DNA from 3 places in the Lysinibacillus sp. NPDC093692 genome. Region 1 is predicted to be linked to each of the others. Evidence: riboswitches for the same ligand, from Rfam matches in the RefSeq annotation. Region 1 holds a riboswitch; each other region holds the start of a gene.
What was found. A riboswitch is a leader RNA that binds a small molecule or an ion and turns the genes downstream of it on or off. The one in region 1 is predicted to bind cobalamin.

Region 1 (4,199 bases):
AGCTTCCTGGGGGCGTTCGATGAGCCGCTTCGCTTCGCTGCAGGGTCTCGGGCCAACACGATGTTGGTCACGAAAGCGTTATCACAGGATGTGATGCTTTTAGCCTTCGTTCCCCTATCGCTGATCCCCGAGGAGTCGCCCAGTCTACACTACAATCAACTATAAACGTTTTAACAAAAGTCATTTACAACTTTTGGTGATGAACCAAAAACTGTCCAATTAAGTATGTTATATACTTTTGGACAGTTTTTTTATCTCTTTATTTAATTGGAATTATTTTCAATACCTTTTGAAGACGGTATGCAAAAATACCCGCGAATATAGCTAAAATAATATCCTTTGGCAAAGGAGGCATCATCCAAAGCCATGCTATTTTATAAGTGAAAGCATCAGGCGCACTAGCCCATAGCTTATAGGCAAAGTACATCCAATTTGTCCCTAGTAAATAATTAATAGCAGTTGCAACTAATGCAGCAACTATATAGCTTTTCTTCGTTCCACTGCGTTCTACAATAAGCCCTGCGACAAATGCAGCTAATATAAAAGAGACAATGAAACCAAATGTAGGACTTAAAATTTGTCCAAAGCCACCGCTGAATCGTGCAAATACAGGTGCGCCTGCTAAACCGATGCACATATAAACAGTACAAGCGAGAGCCCCTTTTCTACTACCGAGAATAAGTCCCGCTAAAATAGCGAAAAATGTTTGCAATGTGATCGGTACTCCGCCTACAACCATGAAAGGTACAATGGACGTAATATTAGCTCCTATCATCATTAATGTTGAAAATAGTCCAATGTATGCAATATCTACTGTTCTTAATTTTTGATGTGTATGTTCCACAACGGTTGTCATTATTTCACCCCTAGAAAGTAAAGTTGATAATAATAGTGTAAAAAAATAAAGTTTTTGTGTCAACTTGATTATTATTTCCGGTTAACGTAAAGGTGTTTTTTAACTTGATAAATGATTGATAGTATAGACTAACTATTGAAATATATGATAGAATTGTCATAATTTTAAATTATTCGATGCTAATGGTGTGACATCTTTTACAAAGTGTCACTTAAAAGGGAAGTCGGTGCAAATCCGACACTGTCCCGCAACTGTAACGAGGAGTTCTATGATGACTTAGCCACTGTTCTAGGATGGGAAGGCAATCATAGGTGCTTTGATTCGAAGTCAGGAGACCTGCCATTTAGTTATATTCCTGTAATGCCCACGAGGATGAAAGCGATTACGGACAATAGTAGAAGATAATCTAACTATGTTTAACTTCTTTAAGCGGGTGTCCAAACACACGCTGAAAGACGCGATTATGCCGAGGTTTAATTGATTCTAGGGTATTTCCATGCGCATGTGTATGGAATACCCTTTTTTCTTTCATTTATCTTCGTTCTGCTAATGTTAGCGAAGCATCAGCTACAATTACGGCTTGGTGAAATTGATGTTTAATGATTAGGAGTTAATAAACAGATGAATAGAAAATTTATGTTACTTTCAATGACCCTTTTTCTAGTACTTATAATTTCAATGACAATTGCAATTATGGTTGGATCGGTTTCCGTTACACCACTTTATGTATGGAAGGTTATCCTTTCTAAAATCCCTATTATACAAAGCTCAATCGTACAAGATTGGAGTCGCTCACAGGAAATTATCATTTGGCAAATAAGGGCTCCGCGTGTATTACTCGCTGCTATCGTCGGAGCAGGCTTGGCAATTGCAGGAGCAGCTATTCAGGCACTCGTTCGTAATTCAATTGCAGAACCATATATTTTAGGGATTTCTTCTGGAGCGACGGTTGGTGCCACAGCTGTCATCATTTTAGGTGCCTTTTCATTTCTGGGCGTTTATGCTCTGTCCGTATCAGCTTTTTTAGGCTCTCTCACAGCAATGGGGTTAGTTTTCTTCTTATCACATGTTGGCGGTAGAGTGTCCGTCTTTCGACTTTTACTTTCAGGGATGGCGGTGTCATTTATTTTATCTGCTATTTCAAATTTTATCTTAATGCTGTCGAAGCAAGAGGGGGGAATGAAGGCAGTCATGTTTTGGATGCTAGGAAGCCTAGCAGGTGCGAAATGGAGTATTCTTGTAATTCCTGCAGTCATTTTTATTGTAGTATTTGCCTTGTTATGGCTCAACTATCGCAGCTTAAATTTATTACTTCTTGGAGAAGAAGCAGCAGTTACATTAGGGGTTAACTTACAACAATTTCGAATACAGCTTATTTTATTAGTATCATTATTAACGGGTGTGCTGGTTGCTGTAAGTGGCTCAATTGGGTTTGTTGGTTTAATCATTCCACATATTGTACGGCTAATTGTAGGTTCAAATCATAAGTATGTCATACCGATTAGCGCATTATTAGGGGGGATCTTCTTAGTTTGGGCTGATGCACTTGCTCGAATATTAATTGCCCCTGAGGAAATGCCGATAGGAATTATCACGGCTTTTTGCGGAGGTCCATTTTTCATTTGGCTGCTACGTCGTAACAATTATTCTTTCGGTGAAGGAGATTAAAAATATATGACATTAGAAGCGAAACAAATATCATTCTCCATTTCTGATGAACGCATATTACATGAAGTAAATGTTCAAATAAAGGACAAGCAATTTGTTGGGTTGATCGGTCCTAATGGTAGTGGGAAGTCAACGCTATTAAAGAATATGTATCGTTTGTTAAAACCAGAAAGTGGAACAGTGTTATTAAATGAACAAGATATTCTAAAGCAATCGAGTAAAAATATAGCTAAAAATCTAGCAGTTGTGAGTCAAGAAACACCGGTCTTATTCGATTTTACAGTGCATGATTTAGTGAGTATGGGAAGAACACCCCATAAAAAACTATTGGAGCTTGATCAAGAGCAAGATTTTCAAATCGTAAAGGATGCACTGAAGCAAACGGGTATCGTTCATTTAGAGAAACGTAGCTATAGCTCTCTTTCAGGTGGCGAAAAAAAGCGTGTGATGGTTGCACGTGCCCTTGCTCAGCAAGCACAAGTGCTTATTTTAGATGAGCCAACAAATCATCTAGATATTCAGCATCAATTGCAGCTTATGGATCTAATCCAAACCTTACAATTAACAGTTGTTGCTGCAATCCACGATTTAAACATTGCGGCTATGTATTGCGATCAAATTTATGTTTTACAGCAAGGTCGAATTGTTTGTTTTGGCACACCAGAAGAAGTACTTACACCGGCATTATTACAAGATGTATTTGGGGTTTATGCCGATATTCAAACACATTCACTGACAGGTAAGCCATATTTAACGTATATCCCAGAGCAATTCACGAAGGAAGCTTTAGAAACTACATAAAGTGATTGATATATCAAAGCCTATTATGTCAAAAAAATTAAGGTTGTAATTATGGTTTTTGGCAAAGCGAGGGGTTGATTTCCGTTCCGACCGGGCGCTTTTTTGCTGACGCTTCGCTTTCGCACAGTTAAAACATTTGTTGTTGCTGCCGCTTCGCTTTCGCACAGAGCAGAGCTTCCTGGGGGCGTCCGATGAGCCCCAAGGAGTCGCCCAGTCGTAACGAAGATCAACCACTGTATATAGTATATATCTTCTGGCCTGTCACTCTAATTAATAGTGATAAAATCCTCAAGATACACTATTTACATAGTTATAAAATAAATTTTCAACGAAAAAGTTTATTTCAAAAGGCTTATTCACAGTATTAAAGAATTGAAGTCAAATTAAGATACTGCTTTTAAGCCTGCCACACCAATGATAATGGCGATGATACTAATAATTCGCGTCAGGTTTTTAGATTCACCGAAGAATATAATATTCACGAGAACAGCCCCAACTGTACCAATACCAATCCACACTACATAGGCAATGCTTAACTGTAGATAGTTAAAGGAGGTATATAAAAGCACAAAGGACATACCAAAGCCGCCAACATATATTAATAAATTACGTATAGTTTTGTTCTGACTATAAAAGCGTAAACCTACAACACCGATAATTTCTGAAATTGCGGCTAATAAAACAAGTAACCAGCCCATTATGCATTAGCTCCTTTCTTTTCATCATAATCTTTCGAAGGGTTATCAGCTAAATTAAGACCGATAACACCCAATACTAAAATGAACATGAAAATTCCTTTAATCGTATTAAACTCACCATCGAAAATAAAAATGTCCATTAATGTAGTACCAATCGCACCGACCCCTGCGAAAGT
Region 2 (4,199 bases), on a different contig from region 1:
GGATGGGCGTGTTGCATAGCCCTTCGAACGTTGGATAGCAATCATTTTTGTGTTTGCTGTAATTGCAGCTACAACACCTTCCCAATCGATCTCTTGATTATTCAATAAATCCACATGGCTATAACCGATTTTATAATCTTTTAACGAGCCAGTATCTTTATCGCCACCATCGACTATTGATTGCAATGTATCATACGGCTGCCCCGAAATATAAAGTAATTCATCACCAGGACGTAGTACTCCGAATAAGCTAAGTGTGATTGCATGTGTACCAGAAATAATTTGCGGACGCACAATGGCAGCCTCCGCTCCAAAAACCTCTGCATAAACACGTTCTAGATTGTCACGCCCTTCATCATCATAGCCATAACCGTTAGATGGGTGCAGATGATAATCACTTACTTGATGCTTTCGGAATGCAGCAAGCACTTTTTGTTGATTGAAGAACGCCATATCTTCTACCTTTGCATGAAAAGGGCGTACCTTATCTTCTATTTTAGCAGCTAATGCTAGTGTTTCTTCTAATAAATTGGTTGTAAAAGTCATTATGTTCTTCTCCATTTCACATTTGTTCAAATCTTATCTTAACAATTTGTGAGCTTGCCTGCAAAAATTGCTTGTGTTTCTAATTGCATTTAGGCGCTTAGTTAAATTAAAAACTATATCTATGCATTTCTGCTATAATTAGATACTTAATATCTGATAATTCCAAATCATAAGTCGATGCTTTCTTTGCTTCTGATACAAAAAAGAAGACTTTAATGTTTTCTAGTTCGTATTAGTAACTAATCTACAACAAGAAATGATTTTATTCACTTAAGGGGTGAAAGGGTTGGCTTGGGAGGTTTTTAGTATCATTGGAACAATTGCCTTCGCTATTTCCGGGGCAATAATTGCAATGGAAGAAGAATATGATTTATTCGGTGTCTATATACTCGGTATCGTAACTGCTTTCGGTGGTGGAGCTATACGAAATCTATTGATAGGTTTACCTGTAACTACACTTTGGGGTCAAGATATGATGTTCCAAATTGCCATTGCAGCGATTACGCTATTTTTCTTATTTCCGCACCGTCTTATTCAGCATTGGCATCGCTGGGGCAATTTTACCGATGCTATCGGATTATCCGCATTTGCGATTCAAGGTGCTCTCTATGCTGTAAAGCTCGACATGCCTATTAGTGCAGTTATTGTAGCTGCTGTCTTAACAGGGTCAGGTGGTGGAATTGTTCGCGATTTATTAGCTAGACGACAACCATTAGTCCTCCGTGATGAAATTTATGGTGTTTGGGCAGCACTAGCCGGGCTTATTATCGGACTTCAACTTTTCTCAGGGGATATCTTTTTATATGTATTATTTGGTGTGATCACAGTATTAAGAATACTTTCATATACGAAGAAATGGCGGTTACCGTTGCGGAAGTTGAATCGAGCATAGCTATACCGTTGCATATTAACAAGCCCAAATATCAGATTTGGGCTTGTTTTGAATTTTTCTTATTTTCACAAACGCCGTGCATCCACAGCAGCGACAATAAGTACCTAAAGATTAATAAATCTACATTTTCAACAGTAACATAGCTTCCTCTAATGTAGTCATGTTTTTCATCATAGAGCTTGCTGCATCCAAAATAGGAAAGGCTAAAGCTGCACCAGAGCCCTCTCCTAATCGCATATTCATTTGTAGCATTGGTTCAATTCCGAGCATTTCAGCAGCAATTTTTGCACCAGGTTCTTCAGAAGCATGAGAAGGAATAATATAGTCTTTTACGTTTGGCTCAAGTTCGTACGCAATTAGAGCAGCGATAGTAGAAATAAAGCCGTCAATAACAACAGGTTTGCGATGTGCAGCAGCAGCAAGTATTACCCCTGCCATCGCGCCAATTTCTAACCCTCCGACTTTTGCAAGAACATCAATAGCATCATGACGATTTGGTTTGTTTAATGCTATAGCTTTGCGGATGACTTCTACTTTATGTGCTATTCCTCCTGGTCCAACTCCTGCACCGAAGCCTGTCACTTCATTCGGATGACACTCGCGAAGAACCGATAATATAGCAGCACTAGGTGTTGTATTACCGATACCCATTTCACCTGTCCCGAGTACATTTATCCCTTTTTTGATTTCTTCCGTAGTTACTTCAATTCCTACTTCAATTGATTGAATGGCTTCTTCCTTTGACATAGCAGGACCCTTTGCCATATTGTCCGTACCATATTTAATCTTTTTAATGATGACACCAGCATCATGTGGAATATCCTCTTTAACCCCAACGTCTACCGTAACAATTTTTGCATTCGTTATTTTCGCGACAGCACAGACACCTGTTCCTCCTCTTGGGAAATTTAGCGTTTGGAAGACCGTCACATTTTGTGGATTCGGCGTCACTCCTTCTTCACAGACGCCATGATCCGCGGCACAGACAATAATTGCTTTATTATCAATTGCAGGATATAGTTCACCTGTAATACCGGATAGTTGCACAGCTAGAGTTTCCAGCTTCCCCAAACTACTAGGAGGTTTGCAAAGTGCATCTATGCGTTCTCTTGCCTGCCCCATCATTTTGTGGTCTGCACTTTGAATGTTTTGGATCGTTTGTTGTAATAATTGCATGAAAATTTCCCCTTTCTTATTTGCCCTTGTTACTCGAAGAATGATTTAGAGAAAAAAATAAAAAGCCTGTAGTTTATCCATAACAAATAAACTACAGACTTTTCCATCGTCTATATAATACGAAGCAGATAGGCAGGTCTCCTGGCTCAATTTCAACATTTCATAGAACCTTCCCAGAACGATGCTAGTGGCATTCTCTATGAAACTCCCTTTTACAGTGGTGGGACCGCTAAAGCTTTTCACTTTATTCCCTATTCTCCCGCAATGGGCACCTAATGCTTTTATGCAATTATTTTTAATTTACGTCAAAGTGTTTAATATGTCAACATTCGAAATTTTCGTGCATCATGTTTATTATAGTAAACTGATATTAATTATTCATATTTAAAAACTTTAACACAAAATACTAAAGTAATAACTGCTATAGCAGTTATTACTGAAAGTTCAGTCAGATACGTATAAAAATTTTGAGTCTCGAAAATAAGTGTTTTTCTAATAGCTTCAATAATATAATTAAGTGGATTAATATAAACAAATGGCATTAAAAATTTTGGCCATACATCACTCGGAAAAAAAGTACCACCTAAAAAAATGAATACTAGATTTGAAAGATTTCCCATAGTTGTGGCATTTTTTGTGTTATTAGCGTAAATTCCGATTATTAAACCTATGCCTAATAAACTAAGACCACCGATTAATAACAACGGGATTAATAAAAGAGTGTAAATCGAATTAAAATTTAATTGAACATTAAAAACGAAAACACTAATGACCAAAATAATAACTGTTTGTATAGCCATAATGAAAAGCTGTGTACTGAAAATAGATACCATTATTTTTGATGCAGAGATTGGCGTAACTTTAATTTTTTTAAAAATACCCCTTTCCCTATACGAAGCAATCATAACGGGTAATGCTATAAGACCAATAGCTCCATAAGCCATACCTAAAATACCAGGAAAAATATAAGTCATATAGGACATGCCGTCTCTTGCCGTATCTTTTCCGGCTGTACCCATTAAAGCCATCATAAGAATAGGGAACACCGTACTCATAACAACCGCTTGTTTATTTCTTATTTCCATTTTAAAAAATATAGAAGATAAATTCACGAAACTATTCATATTTTCAAAACACTTCCAGTCATATTTAAGAATACATCCTCTAAATTCGCCATTTGAATATTTATACTAGTCGTTGTTATTCTTTTTTCATCTTCTAATTTATTTATATAATCTAACGTTTTTCTAATATCTTTCGTATATAAATAGAAATAATCATCTTCTTTTTTAATCTTATCTACTGCAGGACAACTTTCTAAATAATGGACAGAAGAATCGGCAATTAAACCTATTTTTATTACTGAGTTTAAATTAGCATTATTAATAATCTCTTCAGGTCTTCCTACAGTATAAATACTCCCATTGTTAATAAAACATACATTATCACAGAGTGCTTCTACTTCTTCCATATAATGTGTCGTTAAGATTATTGTTGTTCCTTCTTCTCTAATGTCCTTTATAATATTCCATAAATCTTTTCTGGAGTTTGGATCTAAACCAGTTGTTGGTTCATCCAAAAATAG
Region 3 (4,199 bases), on a different contig from region 1:
TTAATTCACTCACATTGTATTTTTTCAAGAAATTCATAACGATCACTGTTAAAATGCCTTCACTAACAGCAAGAGGAATTTGCGTGAACGCAAAAATACTAGCAAACTTTGTGAATGAAGTCATAAAGCCTCCGACCTCAGAAGGGAAGGCAAGCGCTAATTGTACAGAAGTGACAATATATGTACCTAAGTCACCAAGCATTGCTGCTAAAAAGACGGCTACTGAAAATGATAATCCCATTTTTTGAGAACCCTTAAAAACATAATAAGCAATAATAGGACCAGCAATTGCCATAGAAAAGGCATTAGCACCTAAAGTTGTCAGCCCACCATGTGCTAAAAGTAAAGATTGGAATAATAATACGATTGTTCCGATAACGCTCATCGCTAATGGTCCAAAAAGAACTGTCCCAAGACCAACCCCTGTCGGATGTGAACAACTACCTGTTACAGAAGGGATTTTTAAAGCTGATAGTACAAAGGCAAAGGCACCAGATAGGCCTAAAATCATTTTTGTTTCAGGATTTTCATCAATAGTTTTACGAATAGAACGTAATCCTAAAATAATAAACGGAATCGATAAGACCCACCAAAAAATCGCCCATTCAATTGGCAAAAAGCCCTCCATAATGTGCATCGCAAATGCACGGTCTGGTACGAATAAAAATGCCAATAAGAAATAACTAAGCTTCCAACCTGAGAATTTCAAAAATTTCTCCTCCTCACATTAAAATAGTTCGAATAGTATGCGATACGAAATCAAAAAAGCACTTCTCCAATTGTGGAAAAGTGCATAGCTAAAAATGCAAATAAAATTCTAATTTGCTCAGCCGCACACCTATCCTCGTAGGTTCAAACGATCACATATTTTTCGGCAGGTCTCCTGGCTTTAGTTCAACGTTTTATAGGCCTTCCCATCCTTTGGACAGTGACATTATCTATAAAACTCCCTAGTACAGTGGCGGGACCGCGCCGGACTTAAACCGGCTTCCCTTTTAAGCGAAATGATGAACAATTCGCACCGAAAAAAGATGAAGTTGTGATTTCACGACAAAGTGTAACATGAATTTCCATATATATGCTATACTTTTTAAGAAAAAATTTTTAATTGAGTGTCTATGTCGAAAATTCGGATAAATAGAAAAGGAATGTCATATTTTTCATTAAAAAATTACTGAAAATGTCACAAATTTAGAAAGAAATATTGAAATTTTAAAAAAATAAGCTATGATAGAAACAGTTTTTAATTTTACAAAAAAAATAAATTCATATAAAACATCCATAAGTGCTTGAATATTTTCAAGATAATAGGGAAATCGGTGAGAATCCGATACAGCCCCCGCTACTGTAATAGCTGATGAAATCGCGGATGCCACTAGTGAGAACTAGGAAGGCGCGAAAGTAAAAGGAAGCTTAAGTCAGGAAACCTGCTTATGTGATAATGCATGCAAACTTTTCGGAGGGAGAAGTTGAAGCGAGAGCGAGTACCTGTATATATTCGTTTTTATTTGGCTTCTACTAAACCTTTACTCTTCGTCTAGAGTAAAGGTTTTTCTTTTTCCTAAAAGCAAATGAGGGGAGAAAAACTATGACAACTTGGAATTTAGAAGGGATGAAAACACATCTTTTTATATGCAATGGTAGTAGCTGTATGAAAAAAGATGCTGAGGACATTACTCAGGCAATTCGTGATGAAATACAGGTACTGGAACTTGATAAGGAAATACATACGACAAGGACTCGCTGTAATGGTAGGTGTAAAGATGCTTGTGTTGTCATTGCTTATCCTCAAGGGAATTGGTACCGCGTGCCGACAACAGAGCATGCGAAGGCACTCGTACAAGATTTAAATCATGAATCTTTACATAATGAGCATGTCTTTACTTTACGTGAAGGATCTTTACAGCGTACAGCACAAACAACAGCCATTAAAGGTATTGAAAAGGTGAAAGAGGGGTAGCAAAATGGCGCAAAAAGGTAAGATTTTCGTAGTTGGCTTTGGCCCTGGAGACTTTAAACATATTACGACTCGTGCTGTAGAGGCACTACAACAAAGTCATATGATTATTGGTTATAAAACCTATGTTGAGCTTATTCAAGATTTAGTTAGTGCAAAGTCGATTATTAGTACTGGTATGACAGAGGAAGTTTCACGTGCACAGGAAGCTGTACGTCAAGCAGAGGCTGGAAGTATCGTATCGGTTATTTCTAGTGGTGATGCCGGTGTTTATGGGATGGCAGGATTAGTGTATGAAGTATTAATCGAGCTAGGCTGGACGGAAGCCACTGGTATCGAAGTAGAAATTGTTCCAGGTATTTCTGCTATTAATTCGTGTGCAAGTTTACTAGGTGCTCCTATTATGCACGACGCTTGTACTATTAGTTTGAGTGACCACTTAACACCTTGGAATTTAATTGCTAAGCGGGTAGAAGCAGCGGCAATGGCGGATTTTGTTATTGCGCTTTATAACCCAAAAAGTGGACGTCGTACGAGACAAATCGTAGAGGCTCAACGAATTTTATTAGAATATCGTTCGCCCGATACACCGGTTGGCCTTGTGAAAAGCGCGTATCGTGACCGTCAGGAAATTACGATGACGACTTTAGCAGAAATGCTTGAACATGATATCGGCATGTTAACAACCGTTATTATCGGGAATTCATCAACATTTTTCTATGACAATAAAATGATTACACCACGTGGTTATCAGCGTAAATATACACTTGGAGAAGAAAAACAGCCGTTACGACCACATCAACGACTGAAGGAAGAAAATGAACCATGGGCAATGAATCAAGAAACTGGGGCAGCGCGAAATGATTTTGCAACAGATCCGAATGCCAATCGTATAAAGCCCAGTTTAGCTATAACATCACAACCAAAGCCTAAAAAGTCATCGCTTGAAATGGCAACAGCAGCTCTGGCAAAGGTGAAGGGAACTAGCGCTGTGAAAGTAACACCTAAGCTCGTTCAACAAAAAATCGAATCGGTTTTTGAATTAGCTGTTAGTCCTGGGGTAGCCAATAAGTTTTTTACTCCTCAACAAATGATGACATTAGCTGAGGTAGTTGGTGAGGAAGGAACGATGGAGTATACACCAGACCACCAAATTCATTTGAAAATTCCTACGTCCGAGCCAGGAGAGATTACAGCAAAGCTTCGCGAAGTAGGCTTTTTACTAACACCAATTGGTGACGTACTTTCGTTAAAGGCTTGTGATTTCTGTTATGGAGAAAAAACTGATTCGATTCCATATGCGGAAGAGATTCAAGAAAAGCTTGGTGGTATATCGTTACCGAAAACATTGAATATTGGTTTTAATGGCTGTGGTATGGCGTGTTATCGAGCCGTATTTGATGATATTGGCATTGTTTATCGTAAAAGTAAATTCGATGTTTTTATTGGTGCCAAGCCGGTTGGTCGGACAGCACATGCGGCTCAGCCTGTTGTTGAAGGATTAGAGCCTGAACAGCTAATACCGCTTATTACCGACATTATCGAAGAATATAAAGCAAATGCACATCCAAATGAACGTTTGTTTAAATACTTCAAGCGTGTGAAAAAGATCCTACATTTTACGTATCAGGATATGTCTTCAAAAATAAAAGTTGAGCCAGCTCCATGCGGCGACTAGTGAGGGGTAATGAGATGAAAGCAATTTTATTTGTCGGCCACGGGAGCCGTTTAGAAGCAGGAAATGAAGAGGTACGCACGTTTATCGAGCAAATGAAACCTCGTATTGATGAGAATTTTTTAGTAGAAACATGTTTTTTAGAGTTTGCCTCGCCGAACATTGAAGAAGGTATTACGAACTGTGTGAAGAAGGGCGCTACAGAGGTGCATGTTATTCCGATTATTCTTCTTCATGCTGGACATTCAAAAATGCATATTCCAGCAGAAATCGAACATGCGCGTGAGCATTATCCAAATATTACGTTCACATATGGTCAAACAATCGGTATCCATGAAGAAATATTTGCGATTTTAGAAGATCGTTTAGCAGAAATAGGCTTTAATGCTGAAGAAGAACATAAAGATACCGCGGTTTTATTAATTGCACGAGGCGGCAGTGACCCATATGCAAATGGTGATTTTTATAAAATTACACGCCTGTTATGGGAGAAACTCCCGGTTCAATATGTAGAAAGCGCATTTATGGGGGTTACAGATCCTCGTGTTGAAGAAGGAATTGAGCGCT

Region 2: another riboswitch for cobalamin. It lies ahead of cobT (nicotinate-nucleotide--dimethylbenzimidazole phosphoribosyltransferase); the one in region 1 lies ahead of ACQKN4_RS21910 (FecCD family ABC transporter permease).
Region 3: another riboswitch for cobalamin. It lies ahead of ACQKN4_RS11940 ((2Fe-2S) ferredoxin domain-containing protein); the one in region 1 lies ahead of ACQKN4_RS21910 (FecCD family ABC transporter permease).

Annotation. Positions count from the first base shown of each region.
Region 1 covers NZ_JBNNUW010000027.1:45,624-49,822, reverse strand. Annotated here, with positions in the region: gene ACQKN4_RS21915 (biotin transporter BioY) at 260-856, opposite strand; cobalamin riboswitch at 1,023-1,214, shown strand; gene ACQKN4_RS21910 (FecCD family ABC transporter permease) at 1,478-2,524, shown strand; gene ACQKN4_RS21905 (heme ABC transporter ATP-binding protein) at 2,531-3,325, shown strand; gene ACQKN4_RS21900 (DMT family transporter) at 3,709-4,023, opposite strand; gene ACQKN4_RS21895 (DMT family transporter) at 4,023-4,199, opposite strand, start outside.
Region 2 covers NZ_JBNNUW010000003.1:212,172-216,370, reverse strand. Annotated here, with positions in the region: gene ACQKN4_RS05335 (aminotransferase class I/II-fold pyridoxal phosphate-dependent enzyme) at 1-546, opposite strand, end outside; gene ACQKN4_RS05330 (trimeric intracellular cation channel family protein) at 833-1,438, shown strand; gene cobT (nicotinate-nucleotide--dimethylbenzimidazole phosphoribosyltransferase) at 1,559-2,614, opposite strand; cobalamin riboswitch at 2,729-2,905, opposite strand; gene ACQKN4_RS05320 (ABC transporter permease) at 2,989-3,738, opposite strand; gene ACQKN4_RS05315 (ABC transporter ATP-binding protein) at 3,735-4,199, opposite strand, start outside.
Region 3 covers NZ_JBNNUW010000009.1:103,612-107,810, reverse strand. Annotated here, with positions in the region: gene ACQKN4_RS11945 (energy-coupling factor ABC transporter permease) at 1-709, opposite strand, end outside; cobalamin riboswitch at 857-1,041, opposite strand; cobalamin riboswitch at 1,267-1,449, shown strand; gene ACQKN4_RS11940 ((2Fe-2S) ferredoxin domain-containing protein) at 1,589-1,960, shown strand; gene cobJ (precorrin-3B C(17)-methyltransferase) at 1,965-3,635, shown strand; gene ACQKN4_RS11930 (sirohydrochlorin chelatase) at 3,650-4,199, shown strand, end outside.